Regions from separate parts of the Cytobacillus sp. QJM3NY_8 genome, predicted to be linked through region 1. Evidence: riboswitches for the same ligand, from Rfam matches in the RefSeq annotation. Region 1 holds a riboswitch; each other region holds the start of a gene.
What was found. A riboswitch is a leader RNA that binds a small molecule or an ion and turns the genes downstream of it on or off. The one in region 1 is predicted to bind cyclic di-GMP.
Positions count from the first base shown of each region.

Region 2: it holds a riboswitch for cyclic di-GMP, as region 1 does, so the genes downstream of both, AC0VZ9_RS05725 (anti-repressor SinI family protein) here and AC0VZ9_RS01600 (hypothetical protein) in region 1, are expected to answer to the same signal.
Region 3: it holds a riboswitch for cyclic di-GMP, as region 1 does, so the genes downstream of both, AC0VZ9_RS24730 (EAL domain-containing protein) here and AC0VZ9_RS01600 (hypothetical protein) in region 1, are expected to answer to the same signal.

Region 1 covers NZ_CM149681.1:283,385-290,944, reverse strand. Annotated here, with positions in the region: gene AC0VZ9_RS01615 (pyridoxal phosphate-dependent decarboxylase family protein) at 1-1,627, opposite strand, end outside; gene AC0VZ9_RS01610 (methyl-accepting chemotaxis protein) at 1,898-3,097, opposite strand; gene AC0VZ9_RS01605 (hypothetical protein) at 3,149-3,859, opposite strand; gene AC0VZ9_RS01600 (hypothetical protein) at 3,915-4,283, opposite strand; cyclic di-GMP riboswitch class I at 4,399-4,485, opposite strand; gene AC0VZ9_RS01595 (DUF4317 domain-containing protein) at 4,894-6,078, shown strand; gene groL (chaperonin GroEL) at 6,212-7,560, opposite strand, start outside.
Region 2 covers NZ_CM149681.1:1,075,269-1,082,828, forward strand. Annotated here, with positions in the region: gene tapA (amyloid fiber anchoring/assembly protein TapA) at 1-516, shown strand, start outside; gene sipW (signal peptidase I SipW) at 518-1,096, shown strand; gene AC0VZ9_RS05715 (CalY family protein) at 1,182-1,775, shown strand; gene AC0VZ9_RS05720 (LPXTG cell wall anchor domain-containing protein) at 1,842-2,555, shown strand; cyclic di-GMP riboswitch class I at 3,450-3,538, shown strand; gene AC0VZ9_RS05725 (anti-repressor SinI family protein) at 3,569-3,715, shown strand; gene AC0VZ9_RS05730 (helix-turn-helix domain-containing protein) at 4,043-4,366, opposite strand; gene mnmH (tRNA 2-selenouridine(34) synthase MnmH) at 4,547-5,605, opposite strand; gene AC0VZ9_RS05740 (FAD-dependent oxidoreductase) at 5,833-7,134, shown strand; gene AC0VZ9_RS05745 (class I SAM-dependent methyltransferase) at 7,131-7,560, shown strand, end outside.
Region 3 covers NZ_CM149681.1:4,818,347-4,825,906, reverse strand. Annotated here, with positions in the region: gene AC0VZ9_RS24745 (ATP-dependent helicase ComFA) at 1-407, shown strand, start outside; partial or broken gene AC0VZ9_RS24740 (ComF family protein) at 403-594, shown strand; gene AC0VZ9_RS24735 (ComF family protein) at 724-1,101, shown strand; cyclic di-GMP riboswitch class I at 1,175-1,261, shown strand; gene AC0VZ9_RS24730 (EAL domain-containing protein) at 1,311-3,896, shown strand; gene AC0VZ9_RS24725 (TIGR03826 family flagellar region protein) at 3,967-4,398, shown strand; gene flgM (flagellar biosynthesis anti-sigma factor FlgM) at 4,542-4,808, shown strand; gene AC0VZ9_RS24715 (flagellar protein FlgN) at 4,824-5,303, shown strand; gene flgK (flagellar hook-associated protein FlgK) at 5,322-6,884, shown strand; gene flgL (flagellar hook-associated protein FlgL) at 6,898-7,560, shown strand, end outside.

The sequences.
Region 1 (7,560 bases):
TGTGATTTCTCATTTTCAGGAAAATCTCCAAGTGTTCTTTTAAGAATCCGACATAACGGTCGACCTCTTCTATCGTAGAGTAGGGAGAGATCGAGAAGAATTTATGTGCGTACACCGGCAGCTGCTTGTTTGAGTCTGCCGCTTCCACAAGTCTCTGCTTTTTCGTATTTCCAAAAAAGACAGTATCTCGTTCAGCACCAATTACCTCTGCAAACTCGTCATTAAATTGATTAATTTCCATTATTTCTTCCACAGGTAAATGTCCGTTCAATTCATTATCCCATTCAGTCTTTTCAGGGTAAAAGCGGAATGTTGTAATAGGAGAAATTTCATTCGTTACTGCCACATTCGAAACTTCTCTTGTTAACATCTCTCTAAATGCAATATTGACACGGATATAATTGGCCAAAAGCTCTTGATAGCCTTCCATTCCAAATGCTAATAACGATGCATAAATCGCCAAAGCACTTCCCATCCGCGAGCATTCCAGTGTGAAGCCTGTATGATAGCTGCCATACCCACGATTCCCAACATAAGGCGTTTCCGCTGCATCTAAGTCTACATACTTAAGATATTCTCTGTTTTTAATTAAAAATAAACTTGTGATATATGGGGTTTGTCCAAGCTTATGGAAATCAAAGACCATACTATCTGCAAGCTTTATCTGTTTGAACTTATGCTGATAGGATCTTAAAACCTCACTAACATTGTCTTCAAATCTCAGAGGGTTGCTTTCAAAATCGTAATGGTTAAAGAAGGTATACATGCCGCCCATGGCCGAATCTGCATGGATATAGATCGGAAATACGCCATGAGTGCGTTCCAAGTCTTCTGCTATCCGCTTAATCCCCTCAATGTCATCAACCCCAAATGTATCAGTCGTTCCCATTGTGGCAAGTACATAAAGAGGAACACCGCCTTTGGCAATAACAAGCGCCATTTTCTCTTTTAAATCGTCGAGATTCATAGAATGATCAGCATTCGCTTTTATCCGAATCATGTTTTTCACGCCAATCCCTGCAGCTTCTACAGACTTATACAGACTATAGTGTGATAGCTCTGAACAGAAGCAATAGAGATTTTGCGGTACACCATTTTCATTTGAAGACGGAGCGTACCGTGCAATGGCAAGTCGCAAAGAATTAAAAACAGCGCCTTGTCCTCCCCAGGTTGTATACCCTGCACTAATGCTCTCATCGTATCCGATTAATTTGGATAGCATACTGGTTATTTCGATTTCTGCTGCAGCCGCAGCCGGTCCTTCCACATCCCAAAGATTGTTCCCATTGACCAGGACCATTACTAAGTTCCCGATCATACTGGCTATATTCGGAAGGGGCGCTGCGTTGGCTACATAATTTCGATTGACGTAGCGGTGTCCTTCTGCCAATTTAAGAAGCTCCTGAATCACTTGTTCTATCGGCACACCCTTTTTCGGAACATCGGCCTTTTCAATGATACGATTATAGTAATCCTCTGAGTACTCGGGCATTATTCCCAGTGTTAGTTTGTTGGGATCCTTTAACTCATCTATTTTCGTTAAGATCGTCTTAAAGTAAGACAATAATTCCCCTCTTTGGAGTTCATTCCCATCCATACTGGGAAATAACTTTTGTATTTCCTTCATCCTGTACCTCCTGAATGCTTTTTCTTGAAGCAGTTTTATCTAAAGATCCAATAAAAAAGTCCACACAGGTGGACAAATCAGTGCCTAATTAAGCCTTTTGGCAACCTTGCTGCCATAAAAATATTCCCTATTAAACAGAAGGAATAATGTAATATTTATTGATCCTTTCTTTTATAAGGACTAATTCGGGCATCAAAGGGAAGCTTCCCACAGGCTGCATTTACCTGAAAGAAGCACCTTTATATTAATCAGCCAGCAAAGCAACGATCTTTATACTGCTGCACTGAGCTTTTTATCAGCAATTTGACCATGAGCTGCCTCTGTTTCAGCACCATGATTCCATACAAATATTAACTTGTTTACATCATCTGTTAGCTCTACAAGATTCTTTGCTACCTGGACAAGTTTTTGCATTGCAGTCAGTTCATCATCACTAATTTCGATTAGCTCCTCAAACATTTCAACAGATTCCCGTGAGATTGAGGCAATCTCAACAATTGTTGCCATGATCTGCTGCGAAGCAGAAGATAATTCCTGTGTACTCGCAGAAGAGTTTTCATTATTTTCAGCAATAATTTTTGTAGTAGCCAGAATTTGTTTGAACATGGACCCAACTTCTACAAGGGTGGTATTTGTATCTTTCAATTCCTCTGTTCCCTGCTGCATGGAGTTCACGACTATCCCAGTTTCCTCCTGTATATTCTTTACAATGTTTGATACTTCAGAGGAAGACTGCCGTGATTGTTCGGCCAATTTTCGAACCTCATCAGCAACGACTGCAAATCCTTTGCCATGCTCTCCCGCACGGGCCGCTTCTATGGCCGCATTCAATGCCAATAAATTAATTTGTTCTGAAATCCCTGTAATCACTTTTACAATCGTGCCGATTTCATGAGATTTTTCTCCGAGTTTATTTATGGCATCAAATGTTATATTTACCGTTTGATTAAACTGATTCATTTTATCTAAGGAATCCTTTAGCTTCTCGTTTCCTTCCTGCGTCAGTTCTAAGGTAGTATTCGATTGTTCTGAAATCTGAAGGGATCTCACGGATAGATCTTCGATAGCCTGTGTCATTTCCTCCATAGATGCAGCACTTTCTTCTGTTGCTGCCAATTGTTTCGTCAACCCTCTGCCTACCTCATCAATTGCCGCTCTAACAATATCCGCTTTTTCAGAAGCATATTCACCGACTTCAGTAAGATTTTCACCTTTTTCATGAACATCTTTTGAATAGGAAAAAAACTTTTCCCTTACAAGGCCGAAATAGTCGATTAGCCCATTAAATACAGCATGTTTAGAGCTTCGTTCATCAACCTTCGCTGCAATTTTACCTGCTGATAATTCTTCCATTCCATTTATTATTTCCTTATGAATATGGAGATGGTGTTTTAATGAAAAGTATCGATAGGCAAAAAACACCGATACTCCCATTAAAATAATATTGATGCCTAGCATAATCGCTTCCATTATAATAAATCCCCTAACATCTATTTAATTAAATTAGACTTTATATGTAATTTAAAGCTCTTTTATTAGGATATATGTTCCATCTGCTACATTTGCAGGAATACCACTCAGCTTATTATTATCCTGATATTTATGGACAATATAATTTCCTTCAGTATCTTTATATTTTTTCATATTATGATATTTTTCCATGACCCGTATTGATTTAGGGTTGGTTGCTTCACCTAAAACAGCCTTTAATCCTTGGGATGATGCTTTTGCGATTAATCTATTTCCTAGCTGCTGAATAATTTCATGACGATTATGTTCAGCTATTACGCCTAACATGAAAAGGTGTAATAGTTCTCCATCCTTGATTTCATGTCCATTCTGTTTTTTATAATCTTCCATAAAACGTTTATCTACATCTTCCAAAACACGGAGAATTACATTCATATCATAAAAAGAACCTTCAAATATGTCTTCTCCGATTATCTCAGGTGCATTTGTATCTCCCGCAAGTACACCGACAACTTTATGATTAGCATCCTTTGCAACTGCGCAATATCCCTGTTCAATCGTAGAGTCTAAATAATCCTTGGTAAATTGATAGAAATCCTCATAGCCTATATTCAATTGTCCTACCATTGGCTCCTGAACCCATTTCCCTGCAACCTCCACTCCTATGAATGTTCGAGCCAGACAATCAGCTGCTTTCACAATTAATTCTGGCTGATCCTTCTTTATAATTTCGTATGTATATAGCTCTAGTGTTGTTTGCACTTCTTTACTCCCTTTCAAATGTAAATTAATGATCCCCTAATCATTGTCACGAACATTAGATGCCATGAGGCACTTTATCAACAAACGTACCTGAGAACTCAATTCTCTCAAGTGCATTCCTGATTTGCACCTGCGCAATTTTAGATGACGGTTTTACTACAAGAATATCCTTAAATCCCAATGAAGAATAAAATTGCATTGTCTGTTCAAGCTGTGGAACCACCTTTGATGGGACAGGGGTTTGATGGGTCCCGTCTACAACAAATGTATAACTTTGCCTTGATACCTTACTAATCGTATCCTGTAAATCTATCATATAACCTTCCGCATCCTCCTCTCTCATTAACCCATGAACCTGTACATGAACTTCCTTTGCGGCCTCATTAATGGCCATTTTGTATTTTTTCTTATCTACAACTATCATCGCTGATCTCCTTTGCCTGTATTCTCCATCATTTTTGCAGCTATTTAAAAGGTGTCCAAAAAAAAAGACTATCCCCAAATAGACAGGGATAGCCAAATAAACGTTCTTTATTATCCTTGGCAACCCGACTGTCATTACCCTGGAGGATTTTAGACTCGTAGCTTTGCGTCCTTACCTTTCGATAAGTTTGCCTTTTCAATTTTATTAAATATAGGACTAATTTCACGATTATATTTTACTATACTATTATAAAGAACTTGCCATTTTTTGTCGATACTTGTAATTTTTATTTCTGCATCCAATTTTATCTGGAAGAGTATGTCTCCATGTTAAAGAAATAAAAAAGGCTTCCCATAAGTTTAGTCAACTTATGAGAGGCCTCAATTAAATACCTTTATGTTAACAAAATATCAGCATTCTACATTCACCTCGCCAGCGCAAACTCGGCCGGTAAAAATCAACTTCATGCTTCTCAAATCTCCAGCCAAATTTAATTAACGTATCCCTTTTCAAAAAAGCGAAAATAAAAGAGATAAATAATTTATAGAGCTGATGTATTTTGTTATTCTAGTAAATATGCATATTGGGCAGCTTAGGAGTGGATTTAACTGTGAACAAAAAAGACATCGCACAGATTCGGAAACAATTTAAATTAAATAATGACTTACTAAAGATCTCAGATATTTTTAATGTCTATATTATGAAGGAATCAAGTGAGATTTATCATTATGAAAGCCAGCCCTTTGAAATGCTGGACCAGGATCAGCAGGAGCTATTTATGGATAACTTCAAAAAGCTGCTTGGCGGCCAATTGGATGAAAAGCTCTTTGAATTAAAGTTTCAGAGGGATGCCGAAAACAGCAGTCAACTCATCCTGCATCAGGGATTGCTAAGCAGTGATGCTGAAGGCTGGATGGATCAAATGCTTCAGATAGTCGGCAAAATGCTGGGAATCCGGCAATATGAAAAGGATATTGTCGTTACATTCATTCGCGGGGAGTATCTTAAGCCAATGAAACGCCGCAACGCAGAAGCCGAGGAAAGTGAACGGGATGCCGTTTATTCTCATCCCTTTATTCTCTGCAGCATAAATAACACGCAAGAACCGAAGAAAGAACTTCTTTTTGACTATGTCGAGAAGGAATTTAAATATCATTTTACCGTTGATCCGATTATCAACCTCAAGGCTCCCATTTCAGGGTTTCTATTTCCCTGCTTTACCGATCATGCAGCTGATGTCAATCACGTCTTGTATTCAGCAGGCAAGGTACATGAGCCCGACTACCAGTTCATAGTGGACGTTTTAAACGGGGAAGAAACGATGACGGCGCAGGATGATAAAATCGTTTTTGAGGAAATTATTAAAGACGTAACAGGAGATCAGCTAAGCACAGCAACCCTTTCCAACGTATATGAAGAGATTAACCGTATGATCGTGGAAAACGAAGAGGATGAACCGCCGAAGCTGGATTCCAAAGACGTAGAACGCGTTTTAAAAGTGAGTGGTCTCGAAGATATTAATTCAGAAAAGGTCCAATCCGCTTATCAAAAAATCATCGATGATGACAAATATGAAATAAAGGCAACCAGCGTCCTGCCCAAATTTAATTCAAAATCAATAAAAATCAGCACGAAGGCAGCCAACATATCCATCTGCCCGCAAGATCTTCGATATGTAAAACAAGTCCATTTTGACGGCAAGCGCTATCTGATGATCGAAGTGGAAGAAGATACTGTGATTGAAGGCTTCACGATGATTCCCGAAACTTTTGGCGGGGGTTCGGACAAAGAATAAATAAAAAAAGGAATTCCCGAATAGGAATTCCTTTTTTGTTTGTTATAAACAGTTTTGGGAACAGCAGGACAAGAAAACCTGTACCTATGTCCTGGTGGATGATGATTTAAAACGTTGGGTTCAACGCTTTAAATTACATCATGCCGCCCATGCCGCCCATGCCGCCCATATCAGGCATTGCAGGAGCAGCGTTTTCTTCCGGCTTGTCAGCAACTACTGCTTCAGTAGTTAAGAACATAGCTGCAACAGATCCAGCGTTTTGAAGAGCTGAACGAGTTACTTTAGTTGGGTCAACGATACCAGCTTCGATCATGTTTACCCACTCGCCAGTAGCAGCGTTGAAGCCAGTTCCAACTGCTTCGCGCTTTAAGCGGTCAACAATGATAGAACCTTCTAGACCGGCATTGTGAGCAATTGTGCGTACAGGCTCTTCCATCGCACGCAATACGATGTTAACACCAGTTGCTTCATCGCCTTCAGCCTGGATAGCAGCCACTTTATTGTATACGTTTAGAAGGGCAACACCACCACCGGAAACGATGCCTTCTTCTACAGCAGCACGTGTAGAGTTAAGGGCGTCTTCGATGCGAAGCTTGCGCTCTTTTAATTCAGTTTCAGTAGCAGCACCAACTTTAACAACTGCAACACCACCAGCAAGTTTAGCAAGGCGCTCTTGTAATTTTTCGCGGTCAAATTCAGAAGTTGTTTCTTCCATTTGAGTGCGGATCTGGTTCACACGTCCGCCGATTTGCGCGCTGTCTCCAGCACCCTCAACGATTGTAGTGTTTTCTTTTGTAACAACTACTTTAGTAGCGCGTCCTAAAGAGTCGATTGTAGCAGACTTAAGGTCACGGCCTAACTCTTCAGTGATTACTTCACCGCCAGTCAGGATCGCGATATCTTCAAGCATAGCTTTGCGGCGGTCACCGAAGCCAGGAGCTTTTACTGCTACCGCGTTGAAAGTTCCGCGAAGCTTATTCACAACTAGTGTAGCAAGTGCTTCACCTTCAACATCTTCAGCTACAAGCAATAAAGGCTTGCCTTGCTGTACAACTTGCTCAAGTACAGGAAGGATTTCCTGGATGCTTGTGATCTTCTTATCAGTGATTAAGATATAAGGGTTTTCAAGAACCGCTTCCATCTTATCAGAATCTGTAACCATGTATGGAGAAGCATATCCGCGGTCGAATTGCATACCTTCAACCACATCAAGCTCAGTTGTGAATCCTTTAGATTCTTCGATTGTGATAACACCATCGTTGCCAACGCGCTCCATTGCTTCAGCGATCAGCTGGCCAACTTCATTGTCAGCAGCAGAGATTGCAGCAACCTGAGCAATAGATTCCTTATTTTCGATTGGCTTAGAAATAGCTTTTAATTCTTCTACAGCTGTAACAACTGCTTTTTCGATTCCTTTGCGGATGCCCATTGGGTTAGCGCCTGCAGTTACGTTCTTAAGGCCTTCACGGATCATTGCCTGAG
Region 2 (7,560 bases), 790 kb from region 1:
ATTGAGAAAGGGAACCCCAAGAAAGGAAAGCCTGTTGGTGAAGTGCTGACATTTGCTCCTATTAAAGAAGGAAAAATAATAGAAGTTTCTTTTATTCCTCAGCAAAGTGGATCCTATATGTTTAAAGCCTATCAGCACAAAGATCATCCTGGAAATGGGGAGCTGTGGAGTGAAGCTATAACAGTAAGCATAGATGCAGGTGAGACTGACAATGTGGAAGAAGAAAAAACGGAACAAAAGGCAGATGTAACAGAAGAGACTGCCAAGGAACAGGTAAGCAATAAGACAGAGGAAACAGGCAAAGAAGCAGCTGAACCAACGAAAGATAAACCTCAAGAGAAGCCTGAGCAAAAGCCAGCAGAAGAACCAAAAGAAGAGCAGAAGGTAGAACAGCCTAAAGTTGAAGAAAAGCCACAAGAGAAACCAAAAGAAGAATCAAAGCCGGAAGATACCAAGGCTAAGTCTTCAGAAGCTCCTGTTAATTCTGAAGAAAGCACAAATGAGGCAGGTGAATAGCTTGAAAAAAGCATTGAAAATGATAAGCAACATTATAACAGCGGTTCTATTCATTAATTTAATATTAATGGCCTTCCTAGTGGTCTCCTCCAAAGCATCAGGAGGAGAGCCGCAGGCCTTTGGATATCAGCTTAAGACAGTGTTATCAGGCTCTATGGAGCCTGCCTTCCAAACTGGGTCTGTTATTGCAGTAAAGCCTCTTAGCTCTGAAGAAAGAAAGTCTCTTAAGAAAGATGATGTCATTACATTCCAGGCAAGCGAAGAAAAATTAATTACTCACCGCGTAATCGGTGTCAGCAGCAGCGGAGATCATGTCATGTATGAAACAAAGGGAGATAACAACAAAACTGCAGACATGGAACCTGTGCTATCTGAAAATGTAAGAGCTGTTTATACTGGTTTCACCATTCCTTATGTGGGATATTTTATAGATTTTGCTCAATCGAAAGAAGGAAGTGCGATTTTGCTTATTGGTCCAGGGTTACTGCTTCTAGGATATGCAGCATTCAGCATCTTCCAGGCTATAAGAGAAATTGACCCTAAAAGCAGCAAAGCGGATTCAGAAGAAAAAACTGCTTAATTTGGTTGTACTCCCTGTAATAATACAGGGGTCAATATATAAAATTATACATACCCAAAAAGGGGTAAGAGGAGGAAGCTTTATTATGAATCTTAAGAAAAAGTTAGGTATGGGAATTGCATCTGCAGCATTAGGTATTTCATTAGTTGGTGGGGGAACATTTGCATACTTTAGTGACAGTGCAGAAACTAACGGAACCTTTGCAGCTGGTACTTTGGATTTAAATGCAAATCCAACAACAATTATTGATGTTGAAAATATTAAACCAGGGGATACGATGCTCCGTTCTTTTAAACTTGTTAACAATGGAACATTGGATATTGCAGCAATTAATCTTGATACTGAATATACTGTAACAGGAGCAGGAAATAACAATGGTGAAGATTTTGGTGACCATATTAGAGTGAATTTCTTATTCAACGCTGACAAACTAGATACTCCTATCTTTTCAACAACTCTTTCTGAGTTAAAGTCAATGAAGCCAGATGTAATTGAAGGAAATATCTTTGGGGCATGGTTGGCGGAGAGAGGTGGTAAGTTGGCTGCTGGCACAGATGATACTCTTTATGTACAATATGAGTTTGTAGAAAACGATGAAGATCAAAATGTGTTCCAAGGTGACTCTCTATCACTTAAATGGACTTTCAACGCTGAACAAGGCGCTGGAGTTGCAAAATAAATGACTTTCGCAAAAGGTGGGAATCATTCCCGCCTTTTGTTAAATCTATCGTTGTGAGGGAATGCCATGAAAGTTAAAAGTTTGCTGGCAAAACCTATAAAAATATTTTTTATATGTAGCATTGTTTTTTTTATTGTTTTTGGAAACGGAACGGCAATAGCAGTGGACAATGATATTGATATTAATACGAACTTAGAGAACTTAAATAGGTACCTATTTGAAGTAGATAATTTAAAACCAGGGGACTGGATGCCCCGAAATATAACAATTAAAAATGATGGCAATCAAGATTTTAAATATACTTCTAACATCGGAAAATCGAAGTCTATTAAAGGACTTTTTGAGGAATTAGAACTTGAGGTTAAAAAAGATACAAAGATACTTTACGAAGGAAGGCTTAAAGATTTTAAAGGCTTCTCCCCCAGAGAATTAGCGAAAGGGACAGAAGAAACTTTATTTTTCCAAGTAACAATGCCAGAACATTTAGGAAATGATTTTCAAAATTCCGCTGCAGAGGTTGAAATCATTTTTCTTGCCGAAGCAACAGGTGATCCCGGAACCGGCAACGAGACTCCCGGATCAGGAGATAATAATAATTCTGGAGGGGGAACTAATAATTCACCACCATCCACAGATGCAACGGTAATTCCAGAGAAGGTTAATAAACTCCCAAATACCGCAACTAATAATTATAATTTATTACTTATCGGTGCACTATTTTTAGGTGCCGGAAGCGTAATTTTATTATGGCGTTATAGAAGGCTGCGGAGTGAAACTTAGATTAAGGCCTGAGGAACTGATTCTTTAAGGCCTTAATTTTTATTCGTGTTTAGAACTTATTTAAGCAGTTAATGAATATAATCAAAAAGCTACTCATTAAGCGGTGAACTTATGAAAAAAATTCTACTGTATCTTGCCTTCATTAATCTACTGGATGGTCTCTTGACGTTCTTTGGAGTTAAACTTTCGCTAATTGAAGAATGAATCCAATAATGGATGTTCTATATACTATGGAACCTATATTATTTCTTTCTCTTAAAGCTGTTCTTTCAGGCTTTTTAATCCTGCTGTCAACTTCAATTAATTTTCCGCCGTAAACTAAAGTAAAGGTATTGGCAAAAGGTGCAGCTTATCTTTATTCCTTAATATTGGTACTTCATGTTTTATGGATTTATGAAGCTCTATCTTAATAACCAATAGAGTGAAAATACCATTCTTAGTCAAGAGAGGGGGCTGTAAATGTACCGAAAGAACTGCCATAAATGCCACAAACCTTCATATAGCAGCAGTGAATCGGGAGACTGGCTATGCCCGATCTGCCACACCAATCTAACGAATGAAAACTTTTTGGAGGCTATGACCCTCGAACCAGTCCACACAACCTTTAAAAAATGTAAAAGTCCGCATACCTATTCAATAAAACAAATCAGCAAAAATTACAGAAAAAGAATCGGACTTTCATACTACTCAAAAAAGAGTTCGACCATTAATAACAACTTCCTTTAAAAGATGAGGGGTACAGGTAATCAAAAGAACCTAGATCAATTAGAAATTTGTCGAAAATCAAATTAATTTAATATTAAAATAATTAATAAAAATTACAAAATCTGACAACGTTAGCAATACGGCCATAGTAGAATACATCTATGGAAAATATTTCTTTGAGTCGATAGGCGCAGAAAAAGGCAAACTCATTGAAAAATGAGGACGCAAAGTCACGGGTCTAAGGTATTGAAAAATACTACGATGGCTGGGTTGCCTGGAATACGATACGTATCCTGGGGGGAAGAATTTTGACGGAGCAAAATGTAAAGGTCGAAGGAATTGATTTGGAGTGGCTGCAGTTAATTATGGAAGCTAAGAACTTAGGCCTGCAAAAGGAAGAAATTAGAGAGTTTTTACATAATAACAAAGCCAAAGAGCTTCTGATGGAAGCCTAATATCCGGTATTGCTAAGTATTTCTGTTAGAGGTATCTCTATATACGGAAATGCTTTTTATTTTGGCTGTTTTCGTAAAGTTTGTTGCTATTTAATAAATTGATTTAATTTACTGAGTTGATTGGAGCGGAGGGGACTTGACTCCTGCGGGAGGAGAGGGAGCGGGAGACCCCGCAGGCAAAGCCGGGGAGGCTCCCGTTCCTCCCCGCGGAAAGCAAGTTCCCGCAGCGGAAATCAACGGGCAGAATACTAAGCAAAAACAACACACTATGAGAAAGGATCCTAATTTTGCAAAAAAAATAAGCCTGTACCTTCAGGCTCATTGCATCTATGATTTTTGTCCGCTTCTCCACTTATTAAAATCCAAAAACTCCCGAAATTGCTCCTTAGAAACACCAGACTCCATCGCTTCCTTCACAATTTTCATCCATTCTGAATCGAGGTCTTCCTTGTTGATCTGCTCATGGATCAGATGGTCCACGGGAACATTCAGAACACCTGCGATTTTCTCAAGAAATTGAATCGATGGATTAGTTTGCAGGTTGCGCTCAAGCGAGCTTAAATATGATTTTGCCACACCGGCCTGGTCCGCAAGCTCGGATAAGGACATTTTCTTTTCCTGGCGAAGTTTTTTTACACGATCACCGATCATCGTATACCACACACCTTATTTTGTATGTAATAGGATTATATCATATATCTAGTTCCATATTAAGAACGATTTGTTCAATATTATTACCATCATACCACAGTGTCAACCGATTTAAATAGTTAGTTATCTGTGTTTTATAAAAATAAATCTTTTGTCGCTCGCAAAAAGTAATGCTCCGCGTCAGAGGACGGGAGCATTTTGGTTTTCAATAATGTGAATAATTTGCTGTGCAGCTGCTTCCACATCATCCGCATTTACGTGGTGGAATTGGCCTTCATAGTCATGCTGTTTAAAAGCATAGCGCGGATCGTAATAGTGTTCTAATAAAAGCTTGATAAATAGCTCGTAGTTTTCTGCTTCAGCTGATTCATCCAGCTGCTCGCGGATTTCAGTATCTTTCAGACGTTTTTTAATAAACACAAGGCTTTCATCCACTTTCGGCTTGAACCATTCTTCTCTTTGATAAGGTTCCACATAGTCACGGAGGATACGCTGCACACGGGACTCCATGCTTGCAAACATATCAATATGAATACCAGTTTTTTTGGTATCAAGAAGCTCGTCCGGCTGAACAGCCTTTCCTATTCGCTTGCTTTCAGCTTCCATAATAATATAAGGGGAACCTTTAACCTCAGAAAGGGCTTGATACAATAGTGCATCAAATGTTTTCTGGGTACTGCCGTCTCCCATGCCAAAGGATCCGAAGATTGAACCGCGATGTCCTGCCATTTCTTCAAGGTCAATAACAGGATATCCTTTTTCGCTTAATACCTTCAGCACATCCGTTTTCCCGACGCCGGTCATTCCGTGCAGAACAACTGCTTTTTCAGGAATCAAGTCTGCCGTGTTTTCAAGAATATATTGACGGTACGCTCTATAGCCCCCAATTAAACGGGGGATTGAAACGCCTGCATACGTTATAAATGTAGTGACCGCTTTACTGCGCATGCCGCCGCGCCAGCAGTAAATGACAGGCTGTAAGCCATCATTTTTCAGGTCTCTGATCTTCTGCATCATGGACGGAATTTTAGGTGAAACGATTTCCATCGCTCTCCACTTAGCCGCATCAGAACCTTCTCTCTTATATAGTGTTCCGATTTCCACACGCTCTTCATTGGTGAAAAGCGGAACATTGACAGCACCGGGAATGCTGCACTCCTCAAATTCAATTGGAGACCTGACATCGACCGGAACTGCGTTGTCCATTTGGATATATTGTTCGACTGCTATTTCTCTCATTATTATTGCCTCCAAAAAATAATGCTATATATCGTCCGAAAAGGAACGTTAATTGATTTTACTCTCTCTATTATACAGGATTTTGAAAATATAGGTGTCTCCCACAATCATACTCCTATTTTCAAAAGTTTGTTCTAATAATTTTTTCCAGACATTGTAATATCAGCATATCCATTGGTTTTGCTTTTTAAAAAGGAGGTTAAATAAAAGGCAAAGGTGGTGGAAACATGTCCTTGAATACAGAGGTTGCAATTGTGGGCGGAGGGATTGGCGGCTTGACGCTTGGATTGAAGCTGGCCCAAGCCAATATTGATGTCCTCGTTCTGGAGAAACTGGATGCCCCATCTTCCGTTTATAAGGGAGAACTCCTGCAGCCGAAGAGCCTGAAAATTTTTAAGCGGCTTGATGCTTTGGATGTAATCCGCGAGAATGGCTTTTCATTTTCCCGAATTGCGTTTGAGGAAGGGGAAAAAGAGTTTGCCATGGATTACAGCATTCTGCCGGGAGATTATAAATACTCACTCATGATCGAGCATGAAAGGCTGAAAGGAATCCTCCTCAAACAGGCGCTTCAATATCCAAACTTTCATTACTTGTCAGGGACCCTGGCAAAAGGCTATGAAAATGGCGAATTAATGGTTGAGCGGAAGGATTTAAAGGAGAAGCTGACGGTGAAGGCTGACTTTTTTATAGGTGCTGAGGGAAGGAATTCCATTACAAGAAAAGTAATGAATAGCAAGATTAAGAAGATTGAGTACAATCATCAATTTTTAACTGTCACGTTCCCCCGGCCTCAATCATTGGAGGAAGGGAAGATCATTTCTAAGGGTGAACGGTTTCTCGGATTATTTCCGCTGCCGGATGCGAAAGTACGGTCTGTCTATTTAATTCCGGAGGGCACTTATAAGGAACATCTCAAAAAAGGAATTCACCATTTCCATAAAAACTATTTAGAGCTTTTTCCGGAATTGGAGGGGTATGTGACCAGGCTGGAAAATTGGAAGGATATTCAGCTGATGATTCCGACAGCCTTTTATGCAGATAAATATGTGGATGGAAGACTCGCTATCTTGGGGGATGCAGCCCATACGGTCCACCCCATGGCAGGTGAAGGGATGAATATGGCGATTCAGGATGCGGATGTGCTTGGTGAATTGCTTGCAGAGATGTATGCGAGCGGAAGAATTTCGCCGGACAAGCTTAAATGGTATGAAAAAGTCCGGAAGCCCCGCGCTGAAAAAATGATCAGCCTCAGCCATTTATCGGCCATAGCCTATTCCTATTCCAACCGGGTTATTACTGGAATACGCCGCAATGGCCTGAAGCAGATTGAAAGAGATAAAACATTGCAATATAAGCAAATGCTGAATATTTCAGGCCTTGGATATTGGTCAGAGAGCCTGTGGGATCGATTGATTCAGGCAGGAATGCTGCCGGCAAGAAGAACAGAATTATCAGCTGCCGTTAAAAGCGATTACTTTTATACAGAAAAAGATGACTATCCCTGGAAGAAGGTTGAACAGCCATGATAAATGAATATGTGAGATTACTAAAAGCACGAAATTGGATGAAAAAGAACCAGCCGTTTTTATATAGCTGGCACGCATACGTAGGCTTCGAGCTTGACCTTTTTTCCCAGTTCCGAAGCTGGAAAACGGTAAAAGAGGTGGCATCAAGCAGAAATCTTCAGGAGGAGCTGCTTTTAAGGTGGGTGGAGGTGGGGCTTTCGATCCGTCATTTGAAAAAGAAAGGGAAGGATAAAATTAAGACAGCATCTAAATTCAGTCTTCCATCCACGCCGAAAAACCCCCGATCTACAGGAATCATCCTGAAGGAAATGATGGAATTGCATATCCCGACTTTACTCTCTTATCCAGAACTGCTCCGTTCCAATAAGAAAAACACTTTTGACCATGAAGAGCATGGACCTACCGTAGCGAGAACCTCGTCACTGC
Region 3 (7,560 bases), 760 kb from region 1:
AGCAGTTCCTGCTCTTCCTTCCAAAAATCGATAAAATGGAAAAAGTCCTCACCATCCTTCGTAAAACCTATCCTAAAATCCAAGCTGTCCACGCGGAAGACCCCGATCGAAAAGACAAAGTCCAAATGATGCGCAATAAAGAGATCCCCATGTTACTCACAACGACCATCCTGGAAAGAGGGGTTACCTTCCCTAATATTGATGTAGCAGTATTTGGAGCAGAAGACCGTATTTTTACCGAAAGCGCTCTTGTTCAAATTGCCGGCCGTGTTGGAAGAAGCTCTGAATACCCGAAAGGAGAAATCACCTTTTTTCACTACGGCAAAACCGAAAGCATGGTCAATGCGCAAAAACAAATACTCAAAATGAACATTGAAGCCAAAAAGAAAGGACTGATCGACCATTAACTGCTTAATATGCCATGAAGAAATCCTTTCAGCTGTCAGCTGGACAACTCTCTGGTCGCGGCCAAAAGAAAATCATTTATGCCAATGCTGCACCGATAAACTCCCATTTATCAATGGCGATACTTGCAGTAAATGCAGCCGGCCCTTCAGTAACTTAGATCCTCAATTTCGAAAAGGGAACCTATGCGCAGATTGTCTAAGGTGGAACGGGGATCCAGAATGGTCAGGGCAGCTTCTGAAAAACAATTCCCTTTTTATATACGATGACTTTCTGAAAGAAACTATAGCCCGCTATAAGTTCCGGGGCGACTATATTTTGTCGAGAGCTTTTTCTCCTATCATTAGGGAAAAGCTGAGTACCGTGGAATTCGACTATCTCGTCCCAATCCCTCTAAGTCCCCAAAGGATTTATGAACGAGGCTTCAATCAGTCTGCCGCACTCATCCATGAGGCAGGCTTTACCGTGACGGAACCGCTGCAGCGAATTCACTCAGAAAAGCAATCTAAGAAATCGCGAATGGACCGAATTCATTCGCACCAGGTCTTCCAGCTGCAAAATCTCAATATCAAGAATAAAAAAATTATCCTAATTGACGATATCTATACTACCGGCTCAACTCTATATCATGCAGCGAAAGTTCTTAAAGCAGGGGGTGCTGCTTCAGTCTGCTCGGTTACATTAGCAAGAGGATAATGGATGGAATTAATTACAAGTTGATGTTTTTGATCTGGATAGTTATTAGGAAAATAATCCTATGTTAAAATATTCTAATCCAGGGCAAATTTTACGAAAGTAAAAGACGCAAAGCTGCGGGCCTAAAGCAGGTCTCTGCCATGGCGGCCAGGCTACATGGAAGAAGAACTATTTTCGTTTGCCTTTTTTATTGGAAAGGATGTTTTGAAGTGGACGAAATAAACTCACAGGGTGGTGAAAACACCACTAAAGATATTGCTGAATACAGAAGTCAGCAAATGGAATTGACTAAAATAAAAAATAATCTGAACCAGGCTCAGAAGATCGCAAATATTGGGAGCCTGGAGTACGATATTGAAAACGATAGAGGGTTTTGGTCAGATCAGATGTTCCGGATATTTGGGCTAAAGCCTCAAAAAGGTTTTTTTCCGGACTACAAAATGTATTTGAGTTATCTGCATCCAGACGACCTGCCGGCTTTTGAAAATCAGTTTACTCGACTGTTAGAGGAAAAGGACAGTGTGGATCTGATATGCCGGATCATTAGGCAGGATGGAGAGGAACGGTATATTCATCATCGTGCGGACTACTTTGCAGAAGAAAGCGGATCACCGAAAATCATTGCAACGATTCAGGATATAACTGAAAAACGGCTCATGGAAGAAAAGTTCTATGAAAACGAGCGGAAAATAGGACAAATCTATGAAAATCTTGATGTTGGCATTTATTCCGCCGATTTAATAGAAAGAAAGGTATTTCATTTCTCAAGGGGAGTGGAAGGCATTTTCGGGTACACAGCCAGTGAGCTGATTGACAATTTCGATTTATGGGACGAAGTGATCCATCCAGACGACCTGCAAAGTCTGGAAGCCAATCGGGTAAATCTTATTCATGGGAAGAGCGTTCGCTGCCAATATCGTATCTTCCATAAATCCGGTGAGCTTAGATGGGTGAATGATCATAGTATCCCCTATTTAGATGAAAGGGGCGAACTTATCCGGGTTGATGGCTTTGTAACAGATATAACAGAACAAAAATGGCTTGAAAAGAGAATGAGGCGTATGGCATTTTATGATCATTTGACCGATCTGCCGAACCGCCGGTACTTTGATCAGAAGCTGCAGAGCCTTATTGAAGACGATGAACAACAGAACTTCGCTGTCTTGTTCTTTGATCTGGAACGGTTAAAGCAGATTAATGATACCTTTGGACATTCCTCAGGAGATGAACTTCTTAGGCTTGTTTCACATAGAATTAAGGAGAAGCTAAATTCAGTCTGTTTTTCAGCAAGAATTTCCGGTGATCAATTTGCAGTTATAATGGAATATATCCAGGAAAAGGAGGATCCTGCGCAATTAGCAGATTCCATTAATCAAATTTTCTCTGAACCATTCCACATCGACAGCTTTGAGCTTAATATTACCCCATCTATAGGCATTAGTTTATATCCGGATAATGGAAGAACAGCTGATGAATTAGTCAGAAATACGGAATCTTCCCTGTACCATGCCAAGCAGAAAGGGAATAATAGATTCCAGGTTTACCATCCTTCCATGGATATTGAATCTTATAAGCTTTTTACCCTTGAACAGGATATGAGAAAAGCCATTCAAAATGATGAATTTTTTCTTGAATACCAGCCAAGAGTTGATACGAAGACCGGCAAAATAGTAAGTGCCGAAGCTTTACTAAGGTGGAATCATCCGGAATGGGGCAGAGTTTCGCCGCTGGAGTTTATAACAGTGGCAGAGGAAACCGGTTTAATCATAAATATAGGTGAATATGTGCTAAGGAAAGTATGCAGCCAGATTTATTCCTGGAAGGAAAAAGGGTTATCGATTGTTCCGATATCCGTAAATATCTCTCCGCTGAGCTTCTTGAAAAGTTGTCTTGTTTCCACTATAAAAAAAGCATTGGATGAGAGTCACCTCGATGCGTCACTAATTGAAATTGAATTGACGGAATCTTCCCTAATCAATTACTCAGAGAACGTCATTTCAGTGCTTAAAGAATTGGGTTCAATGGGAGTGAAGATTGCACTGGATGACTTTGGGACCGGGTATTCCTCCATCACACAGCTGAAAAATTATAAATTTGATGTTTTAAAGATTGATAAAACGTTTATCCAGGCAATGGATAAAAACGCGGAAGATGCAATCATTACGGCCAATCTGATTCAGCTTGCCCATGGGCTGAATATGAAGGTGGTAGCAGAAGGCGTAGAGACTTTTGAACAATTCTATTCTTTAAGGAAGAATGAGTGTGATCAAATACAGGGATATCTTTTCAGTAAGCCGCTTCCGCCTTCCGCTTTCGAGCAGAAACTCTTAATTGGCACCCTGAAGCCGCAGAATATCAAGGAAGACAATGTGTTCAAAGGTTTGCGCAAGTATGTCCGGGTCGAGTTTCCCTATCCGCTGGAGGCAGAGATGACCATCTTAGAGCTTAACAGCAAGCCTGTCAAAATGGGCAGCACGAAAATCCTGATTGAAGATATGAGTGCAGGCGGAGTAAAATTTGTTTCAAAGATGAAACTTCCTGTGAGGAAAGATATCATTCTATTAATTGAAACGAAGCTTTTAGGAGAGGTTCTCTCCTTTACTGGGACGATTGTCCGTAAAGATGAAATATCAGATGCTCTGACTAATTATGGATTTCAATTTATTATCGAAGAGGGACCGAGAGCTGAATTGGCGGCGATGCTAGATATTCTGCAAAGTCAGCTCGAGCAGAGCGGCTCTGTTCCCGAATCCCGATTCATAGAAACAGTCAGCAGTCTGCTGTATTTCGAATAATTATATTCTATAATTATCCTATTCTTCGAGCTATAATAATTTCATCACAAACTGAGAGAGGAAGAATCATATGGCTGAGTTATCCAACTGCCCGAAATGTGATGCCATTTTTGTCAAAAACCAGTTCCGCGATGTCTGCCAGGATTGCTGGAAGGAAGAAGAAAAGGCCTATGAGACGGTTTACCAGTTCATCCGGAAGAGGGAAAACAGGACAGCGAAGATGATGGAGGTTGTCGAGGCGACCGAAGTCGAGGAAGAACTCATCATAAAGTTCATTAAGACCGGCCGTTTGAAGCTAGCGCAATTTCCAAATTTGGGGTATCCTTGCGAGAAATGCGGGACAAGCATCCGGGAAGGCAAGCTATGCGGCAGCTGTGCGGGTGATCTGAGGAAAGATCTTCAGCAGTTTACCGCTGAGGAAGAACGAAGAAAAGAAGCAGTCCAAAGAGAAAAACACGGTACTTATTTTGCCGTCAATGAAAAAATTAATAGTCGTTTCTAAGCTATGTGACTTATTCGCATAGCTTTTTCTATAGGCTTATAGATGTATTTTTTGCCAAACTTAAATTAACATTTAAACATACCGCCACATTAGCCGATAATAGACTTAGGTTAAATCGACCGGAAAGAAAGTGAGGGGTACACATGAAAATCAATAACTTTGGTCCTTCAGGCGTGAACCCATACAAACGCCAAATGAATAAGCTTGAACATGCAGGAAAACCAGCCAGAACGGCATCAGATAAAATTGAAATCAGCTCTACTGCAAAGGAAATGCAGCAGGTATCCCAGCTAAGCGAAAACCGTAAAGCAAAAGTAGAAGAGCTTAAAATTCAGGTAGAGAACGGGACTTATAAAATTAATCCAAAAGAAGTGGCGAAAAGCATCGCTGATTTTTATACAAAAAAATAATGAGGAGGGATTGGCATGTCAGCCGAAGCACTTACTGCAACGATGGAAAAGCTGCTAAAGCTTCATGAAAGCCTATATGAACTCGCAGTTAAAAAGACAGACATTATTAAGACCGGCGACATGGACGGCCTGAATCAGATGCTGAAGGATGAGCAGGCTCATATTGCGGCTATCAGCAGATTGGAAAACGAGCGGGAAAAGGCAGCAAATTCGATCGCACCCATGCTGGAAAGCCCTACAGTATCAGATTGTTTAAATATCCTTACGCAGCCTGATCGCCTTAGGCTTGAGGCCATCACGAAGGAGCTTGCTGAGCTGGTATATGAACTGAAAGAGCAGAACTTCCTAAACCAGCAGCTTGTCCATCATTCCCTTCAGTTTGTAAATGTATCTATGAATCTTTTACGGCCGCAGCCTGAATCGATGAACTACGGCCCGCCAGCCAATAAGAAATCGGAAAAGATGAATCCAGGAATTTTCAACTCGAAAGTGTAGCAGAACGGAGGAGCAAACATGCGTTCAACTTTCATGGGACTTGAAACAGCCCGCCGCGGCATGTTCACCCAGCAAAGTGCTTTATATACAACCGGACATAATATTTCAAATGCGAATACGCCAGGATACACCAGGCAGCGGATTAATTTCGCGCAAACCGAGCCTTATCCAGGCGTTGGTATGAATCGTCCGCAGATACCCGGACAAATGGGAACAGGTGTCGAAGCGGGGACAGTCCAGAGAATAAGAGAATCATTTTTAGACCTGCAATATAGAACCGAAAACACAAAAATGGGTTACTATGGAGCCATGAGCGAGTCTCTGACTAAGATGGAAGAAATCATGAATGAGCCGTCAGAGAATGGATTGCACAGTACCCTGGAAAAGTTCTGGAACGCCCTGCAGGATTTATCAAGCCACACCGAAAATACCGGAGCCAGGGATGTAGTAGCTGCTACTGGTCAGATGGTTGCGGATACACTGAATTATTATCATAATTCCCTGTCGCGGGTTCAAGAGGATATCGGCAATCAGGTTGATGTGAAGGTTGATGAAATTAACGCAATCGTCGCGCAGATTGACCATCTGAATAAGCAGATCGCCTCTGTTGAGCCGCACGGATACCTCCCAAATGACCTTTATGACGAGCGGGATTTATTGGTAGACAGCCTTTCACAATTGGTTAACGTGAAAGTGACCAGTGTGGTTCCTAATACATATGGAGATGCCAAACCGATGGCATCGGGCCTTTATAATATCGAGATTGTCCAAAAGGATGGAAAATCCTATAATCCGCCTATTAACCTCATATCTGCTACAAAAGAGAGCGGCATTGTTGGCACAAACAAGGTGGAGCTTGAAAAAAGCGAAGAGAGCGGACTTGTAACAGGACTAAAGATCGGATCCACTTCCTTTACGCAATTTGAGACTTTATCCGGTGAACTTACCGGTTTAATTAACAGCTATGGTTATGAAGCAGGCGGTTCTGCTAAGGGTGCTTATCCTGAAATGCTGGAGAAGCTGAATAGAATGACATCTGCTTTTGCCAAGGAATTCAATGAAATTCATAAAAACGGGTATGCCTTGGGAGCGGATACAATCTCAGGCCTGGACTTTTTCCAGTTTGATGAGGATAATCCTGCACAAAGCATTAAAGTAAATCAAGAGCTGCTGGATGACTCTTCTAAAATTGCCGCAGCTGCAGAAAAAGGCGGAGCTTCCGGAGATAACCACAATGCTCAGCTTTTGGCTGATTTAAGAAAGAAAAGCTTTAGTGATTACACCTCCTTGTCTGATGATGAAAAATCAAAGCTGAACGGAAGCCTTGATTCCTATTATTCCGGAATCATTGGACGATTAGGCGTAGACTCTCAGAGTGCCAAAAAGGACCTAAAAAACTCCCTTGTGCTGGCAGATTCAGTAGACCGGAACAGGCAATCGGTGAGTGCCGTGTCATTAGACGAAGAAATGACCAATATGATTAAATTCCAACATGCATACAATGCTTCAGCAAGAAACATAACTGTGGTTGATGAAATGCTCGATAAAATCATCAACGGCATGGGCGTTGTAGGCAGATAAAGGGTGAAATAAAGTGCGCGTAACACAATCAATGCTATCAAATAACATGCTTCGCAATTTAAGCAACAGCTACAGCAGGCTGGACAAGCTGCAGGATCAAATTTCTACGCAGAAGAAATTTACCAAGCCGTCGGATGATCCGGTTGCTGCGATGATGGGAATGAACTATCGTACGGATTTGAACCGGATTCAGCAGTTTACCCGCAACATCGGGGAAGTGAGAAATTGGGTTGATAGTACGGATGATGCCCTGGATAAGGGTGTTTTGGCTCTGCAGCGAATTAGGGAGCTGACTCTCCAGGCAAGCAATGGCACACTGGAAGAAGATCAGCGCAAAGCGGTTGCTGAAGAGGTCAAACAGCTTAAAGAGCACTTACAGAATATCGGGGATACACAAGTTGGCGGTAAGTATATTTTCAATGGCAATCAGACAAATGTACGGCCATCTGAATCAGGTTTTCAAAGCGGAACCATCGAGCTTGAGGTTTTTTCAGGCATCAAGATCCCTGTCAACACGGAAGGAAAAGCTTTATTTGGGGACATGCTCAGTGACGAAGGCGATATCCAAAAGCTAATCACAGCGCTTGAAACGAATGATCCAGCCGTTGGGGATATGCTAGAGAATGTTGATAAAAACATAGATAATTTCTTGTCTGCACGTGCCCTAATTGGGGCC